Regions from separate parts of the Mesorhizobium sp. B283B1A genome, predicted to be linked through region 2. Evidence: riboswitches for the same ligand, from Rfam matches in the RefSeq annotation. Region 2 holds a riboswitch; each other region holds the start of a gene.
What was found. A riboswitch is a leader RNA that binds a small molecule or an ion and turns the genes downstream of it on or off. The one in region 2 is predicted to bind cobalamin.
Positions count from the first base shown of each region.

Region 1: another riboswitch for cobalamin. It lies ahead of bluB (5,6-dimethylbenzimidazole synthase); the one in region 2 lies ahead of LB577_RS28155 (CbtB domain-containing protein).
Region 3: another riboswitch for cobalamin. It lies ahead of LB577_RS21940 (aromatic ring-hydroxylating oxygenase subunit alpha); the one in region 2 lies ahead of LB577_RS28155 (CbtB domain-containing protein).

Region 1 covers NZ_JAIUIQ010000013.1:57,763-60,020, forward strand. Annotated here, with positions in the region: partial or broken gene bluB (5,6-dimethylbenzimidazole synthase) at 121-747, opposite strand; cobalamin riboswitch at 750-930, opposite strand; gene LB577_RS13530 (histone deacetylase family protein) at 1,052-1,978, shown strand; gene LB577_RS13535 (exodeoxyribonuclease VII small subunit) at 1,982-2,233, shown strand.
Region 2 covers NZ_JAIUIQ010000046.1:44,704-46,961, reverse strand. Annotated here, with positions in the region: gene cobU (bifunctional adenosylcobinamide kinase/adenosylcobinamide-phosphate guanylyltransferase) at 1-442, opposite strand, end outside; gene LB577_RS28160 (CbtA family protein) at 435-1,235, opposite strand; gene LB577_RS28155 (CbtB domain-containing protein) at 1,251-1,430, opposite strand; cobalamin riboswitch at 1,466-1,665, opposite strand; gene LB577_RS28150 (aromatic ring-hydroxylating oxygenase subunit alpha) at 1,809-2,258, shown strand, end outside.
Region 3 covers NZ_JAIUIQ010000027.1:28,690-30,947, reverse strand. Annotated here, with positions in the region: gene LB577_RS21940 (aromatic ring-hydroxylating oxygenase subunit alpha) at 1-1,181, opposite strand, end outside; cobalamin riboswitch at 1,295-1,497, opposite strand; gene LB577_RS21935 (DUF680 domain-containing protein) at 1,990-2,205, shown strand.

The sequences.
Region 1 (2,258 bases), on a different contig from region 2:
CACCGTCGATTTGAGCCGCATCTCGCCTTGGCCGCAAAAAGTCTCGCTCATGATCAGTTCGGGCAACGGTAGGCGTCGGCCCCAGCCATGCGTTTCGAGGTCCGGTTTGGGCGCGAATTCGGAGACCCGGCCGACGCAGAGATAGGCGACCGGCGTCACGTGATCGGGAATAGCCAGCAGGCTTTTCAGCGCCTCAGCCTCGATGATGCTGACCCAGCCGACACCGACGCCCTCGGCGCGCGCGGCCAGCCAGAAATTCTGCACCGCGCAGACCGTGCTGTAGAGGTCCATCTCCGGATTGTGCCAGCGTCCCAGCGGCGAACCCTGCGAGCGTTGCCGGTCGCAGGTGATGCAGATGTTGAGCGCGCTCTCGCAGATGCCTTCCAGCTTGAGCTTGCGGTAGAGCGCCTGCCTTTCCTGTTCGATGGCCGGAAGTTCCTGTTCGCGCGCGGCGAGGAACAGGTCGCGCACCTCCGCGCGTCGTGCGGCATCGCGGATGACGATGAAGTTCCACGGCTGCATGAAGCCGACCGACGGAGCGTGGTGGGCGGCAAGCAGCAGCCGCGCCAGCACCTCGTCGTCGAGCGCGTCGGGCAGGAAATGGCTGCGCACGTCACGCCGCGTGAACATGGCGCGGTAGACCGCGTCGCGCGCCATCTGGTCAAATCCGTCGCTACCAGGAGCGGTCATGTGTTCCGGCATCGCTTGTCCCCTTGCGATTGCTATCGATGCCAGCCGCCTGACCATGCGGATGACGATGTCTGCCAGGCCGGTCTTCTGGCTTGGGATCAACCCGCGTCCGGTGCCTTCCCGTCATCGACAGTGGCATTTACCGGCGCGGTCCCCCTCACAGCGTTGGGCACGCCACGGAATTCAACCGTGTTCCCGATTCTCCCGCTTGCGGCGGGCACCAGGCAGTGTCGGCGACCTTACGCCGAACCGCCCGGGGCGCCAATCCCCGCAGCGACGCCAATGGACGCAGACGTGATTTTCCCCAGCGATCGAGCCGCGATGCATGGCCATCGCGGCGCCGGGGCACTAGATAGGGAGCATGGCCACTCGTCTCTACACGCATCCGATCTTCCTCGAACACATCACGCCGCCTGGCCACCCCGAGCGGCCGGATCGCTTGCGCGCCATCGAGCGCGTGCTCGACGACGAGGCCTTTGCCGCGCTCGATCGTGTCACGGCGCCGGAAGGTGACGAGGCCACCATCCTCTATGCGCATCCCGCCGATTTCGTCGCCCGCGTGCGCGCCGCCATCCCTGACCAAGGTATCGCCCGCATCGATGCCGACACCACCGCCAGCCCGAAGAGCTGGCAAGCGGCGATCGCGGCGATCGGCGCCGCCAATGCCGCCGTCGACGATGTCTTTGAGGGCCGCGCCGACAATGTCTTCGTCGCAGCGCGGCCTCCCGGCCACCATGCCGAAAAAACCACGGCCATGGGCTTCTGCCTCTTCAACACGGCGGCCATCGCCGCGCGTTATGCGCAGAAGAAGCATGGCGTCGAGCGCGTGGCGGTCGTCGACTGGGACGTGCATCACGGCAACGGCACGCAGGACATTTTCTGGGATGATCCCTCGGTGCTCTACTGCTCGACGCATCAGATGCCGCTCTACCCCGGCACCGGCGCGAAGGACGAGACCGGCGCCGGCAATATCGTCAACGCGCCGCTGGCGCCGCAGACCGGCAGTGAGGTGTTTCGCGATGCCTTCCTGTCGCGCGTGCTGCCGGCGCTCGACAATTTCGCGCCGGAATTGATCGTCATTTCCGCAGGCTTCGATGCGCACCACCGCGACCCGCTGGCCGAGATCAACCTGACCGAGGACGATTTCGACTGGGCGACCGGCCAGCTGATGCAGCGTGCCGCGCGCCACAGCGGCAACCGGCTCGTCAGCCTGCTCGAGGGCGGCTACGATCTGCAGGGATTGGCATTTTCGGTCGCCGCCCATGTCGGGCGACTGATGAAAGGATGAACGATGGCTGGTGAGACCAACGAAGACGTCAAGGCGATGAGCTTCGAACAGGCACTCGACGCGCTGGAGAAGATCGTCGATGATCTGGAGCGTGGCGACGTGCCGCTCGACCAGTCGATCAAGATCTATGAGCGCGGCGAGGCATTGAAGGTGCATTGCGACCGGCTGCTGAAGGCTGCCGAGGACAAGGTCGAGAAGATCAGGCTGTCGCGCGACGGCAAGCCGGTCGGGACGGAGCCGCTCGACCCGGACTGAGGCGCGCAGCCGTCTCACCGGTTTT
Region 2 (2,258 bases):
GCCGGCCGGCGGCATCGCGGAACCGACGCGCCAGCGCGTTGTCCGGCACGATGCCTTGCCCGACTTCGTTGGACACCACGAACCAGGACCCGCGCGGTCGCAACAGCACGTCAGTCAGCCGCCGGCATTCCTGCTCGATATCGTGTTCGGCCAGCATGTGATTGGTCAGCCACAGGGTCAGGCAGTCGACAAGCACCGGCTGATTGTCGGGCAAAGCCTCGAGCGCGCCGGCGAGGTCCAGTGGTGCATCGATGGTTGACCACCCTTCGCCGCGCCGCGAGCGGTGCACCGCGATGCGCTCGCGCATCTCGTCGTCATAGGCTTCAGCCGTGGCGATATAGGTCCATGGCGAAGGCAACGCCGTCGCCAGGGTCTCGGCGTGCGCGCTCTTGCCGGAGCGCGCGCCACCAATGATGAAAGTCAGCTTGCCTTGATCAGGCAAAGCTGTCGCGCAGGCTGGTCGCGGTGCCGGTGAAGCGGCCGCGCACCACGCCGACGACCGCGCCGAGCACCAGCCAGAACACCAGATTGGTTACGGTCACCGCCACCACGAACTGATGATGCAGGCCTTCCGGGATCGGCGTCTCGAAACTGTCGGGCTGCGGCGCACCGACAATATGCGGGGCGACGATCAAAGCCACGCCGAGGATCGCGAGCGGCAGCGATTTGCGGAAGGCGATCAGCCCAAGACCGATCGCCGTGGCCGCCACCGTCGAGACCCACCAAATCTGGCGCGGCAGCAACTCGGCCGCCGGCATCGCCGGCAGTTCCGGCGGCAGGCCGAGGCCAGGCGCCAGCGTGAACACGGCAAACCCTGCCAGGCCCCAGAACACACCCTGGCGCCAATTGCCGATGCCGCCCGCGAATTCCGAGACCGCGACCAGGACCAGCGCGAAGCCGATGCCGGTGACGATGTTGGCAAGCACGCTGAAGCCGAAACGCTCGAAACCATCGGCCGGCGCCCAGCCTTCGTCTTCCGCCGGAGCGGCGGCTTCGGCCGGCGCCGGCGCGGCGGAGCTCATGGCATGCCCCGCCGGTGCGGCGGTGCTCATGGCATTGGTATCCGCGGCAGTGGGCGCGGCCTGGTCATGATGGTGGCCGCCACCGGCCTGCTCGTAGACTTCGGCCTTGAGGATAAGCGGCACGGTGGCATAGGCCTGCATGCAGGCGAGAACGACGCCGGCCACAAGCCCTGCGATCGCCGCGATGAACACGACGTTGCGAAACAGGTTCATGATGTCAAATCCTCGTCAGTGGCAGGGAAACGCCATCGAATGACGATAGTCGTGGGCGGCATTGTGGACCGCATCGATATGCGAGAAGCCGACGAAGCCGACGACGAAGATGCCGAGCAGCGCGGCTAGCGCGAGCTGCATGAAGCGCGACTGCGAGGAGACCGAGGCGCCGAGGGAGACGGAGGCAGTATTCATGTCTTGTCCTTTCACCCTCCACCCGAGGGTATCGAAGTCAGTTTCCTGTCGCCGGCAGGTCTCCTGGCTCGCGGATCAGCGCCCTTCTCCACCTTCCCGAAGAAAAAATCTTCAGTGGCATATGGAGAGGACTACCGCACACAGTTGCGGGGGCAGCCACGGCATTGGGCGACAATTGAGCCCGCACCGCATTCCCTCTTGGCTCCAAAACGGAACCGACGACAGCGTGACTATACGGAAAATCACGACACGCGGCAAACCAAATTCCGCCGGCAACCAGCGCGATTGCGCCATGCCGGCGACATCGGCCGTTCTCGGCACCACAATTGACAATCATCCCGGCCGGGTGTCGGCTGGCCACTTCACGGGAAGCGAGCCATGCAGCCTCCAGCCCTGCAGCCACCAGTCCTGCAGCCCAATGCCAGCGAACGCGATCGCTACAACGGCCTGACCCGGGCTGAAGCGACGTTGTCGTCATCGGCCTATTGGGACGGCGAGAGCTATCAGCGCGACCTCGATGCGATCTGGTATCGAAGCTGGCTGCTCGTCTGCCGGGAAGCCGATCTCGCCCAACCGCTGGCTTTCCGCACCTTCCGCGTCGGCACGCAGGAAATCGTCGTGCTGCGCGACGAGACCGGCGAACTGCGCGCGTTCCACAACACCTGCCGGCATCGCGGCTCGCAGCTGTGCCAGGAAAGCGAAGGCCGGCTGAAGGCGCGGCTGATCACTTGCCCCTATCATGCCTGGTCCTATTCGCTGCGCGGCGACCTCGTGCGCGTGCCATCGAAATCGCTGCCCGAAGGCTTCGACAAGGCCGACCATCCGCTC
Region 3 (2,258 bases), on a different contig from region 2:
CAGTCGACGAACTGGATGACGCCTCCCTCGTGCAACTCCGAATAGGGGCCGGGCTCATAGGCCGGCGACAGGATGCCGAAGGCGTTCTCCTCGACGATGCGGCGGTCCTGGTCGTTGGTCTCGGTCCACACATGGGTGAGTTCGGTGAGATCGTAGTCGACGCCCTCGACCGCATCCTTGTGGACCAGCCATTTGGTCGTCACGGCGGTTTCCGTGGCGCTGATCGGCAGCACGCGGAAGGTCACGGCATGGTCGATGAGGATATGGTTCCATGTCGTCGGGTAGTGATAGTGCATCAAGGTGCCGATGCGGTCGGCCGAGACGTTGTCGGAGAGGTTCTTCCTCACCGCCCGCTTGCCGCTCATCGTGTAGCTGACGGCATCGCGCAGCAGCGGCGCGCGGGTGGCGCGATACTGTCCGGCCGGATCGATGCGGAACTTGCTCGGCAGGCCGGCCGCCTCGCATTTCGCCCAGTGCGCCAGCATCTCCGGATCGCTGTCGGCGCCCTGCACGCCGGTCACGGTCGGTGCTTCCGGGAACGTCTTGCACAATTCCGGGTGATTGCCCGCGCAATGATAGCACTCGCGGTTGTTTTCCCAGACGAGCTTCCAGTTGCCCTTCTCGATGATCGTGCTCTCGAAGGCGATCTTCGCCTCGCCGAGCCGGTGCGGCTTGAGGTAGGGTTCGATCATCGCCCGCATCGGCGCGAAGTCGGCCGGCTCCTTCGCCAGGCAGATGAAGATATAGCCGGCGACGCTTTCGCAGGCGACCGGCTTCAGCCCGAACTGGCTCTTGTCGAAACCCTCGGCCATCTGGCGGGCGAACAGCAGGCGGCCGTCCAGCTCATAGGTCCACTGGTGATAGGGGCAGACCAGTTTGGCGGCCATGCCCTTCTCGGTGTTGCAGACGCGGCTGCCGCGGTGGCGGCAGGAATTGTGGAAGGCGTTGATCTTGCCCTGCTGATCGCGCACCAGCACGACCGGATAGTCGCCGATCTGCACGGTGATGAAGCTGCCTGGCTTGGGCAGCTCGCAATCATGGCCGATGAACAGCCAATCGCGATACCAGATCAGCTCCATGTCGAGCTTGAAGTAGTCCGGATCGGTGTAAAAGGGCTGTTCCAGCGAAAAGCCCTGTCTGCGGCTGTTCAAGAGCCTCAGCATGTCGTTGCGAGCATCCATGTCCTGTCCTCATATCCAAGGACTGAACTGGTGGTGATGGAGGAAGGATCGGACGCAGGCCGGCGCCAGCCGGGCATGCATCATCCACCCCTTGACCGCCCACCGCGATCAGTCGAGTTCTAGCAATCTCGGGCTGGTTTCCGGGCTCTGGAGTCGTCCTTGCGGACCATCGCGACACCTTCCCAGGCTTTCGCCCAGTGGTCTCCCGTTGCGACTTGAACTCCACCACCGTTGCGGGGGCAGCGCCGGATTCTGACCGGCTTCCCAATTCTCCACTCCGTCGTCACGAAGCGGCACCTGAGATGGCGTGATCTAATCACGGCATGCATCGCGGCGTCGGCATGAAAACGACATCGCATCCATGCGGCGCGACACGCATGCAAGATCGTCCGTACAAGGATCGCGACCTTTGAAACCGGCTCGTCGCCAGCACCCCAAACGTTGTTTTTCGATCCTTGGCCGGAGCCAAAGAAAGGTTAACAGTTTCGAAAAGTGACTATTAGCGAAACCTAAAATCGAACCGAACGGTTCGTTTCTGTTGACGGTGCGTGCAGGATGTTGTGAACGCTGGGCCTCCGACACAGTTGGTGATAGCTCCCTTGATCCTTCTAACTAATTGATAAAAAAAGCAAAAAAATTGATGTGGAAGCCGGTGGTACAATTTCAAGTGGTGGATTCATGGTCCACGCGGAACAACTTCGTGATTGGAAACGGCCATCTGGCTTTCCCAAATCGGGGCTGTCCGAACGACGCGATTTCATCCCAAGACACGCCGCTAGACGGACGGAAAAATACTGGAGTGCCCAAAATGAAAAAGATTGTTCTCACTGCCGCCGCCCTTCTGGCCATTTCCGGCAGCGCCTTCGCTGGTAGCGACCATTATAGTTCGGACCATTACGGTTCGAATGCGACCCCTGCAGCCACTGCCGTCGACAGCTCGTACACCGCTTCGGTCAAGAAGTCGGAACCGGCTGCTCAGACGCCTGTCCAGGGTGCCGACCACAACCTCTTCGGTAACCACTAACAGCCAACCGCCGGTTGACGGCTGCTTGCCCGCCGTCCTGGCGAACTCAAAAA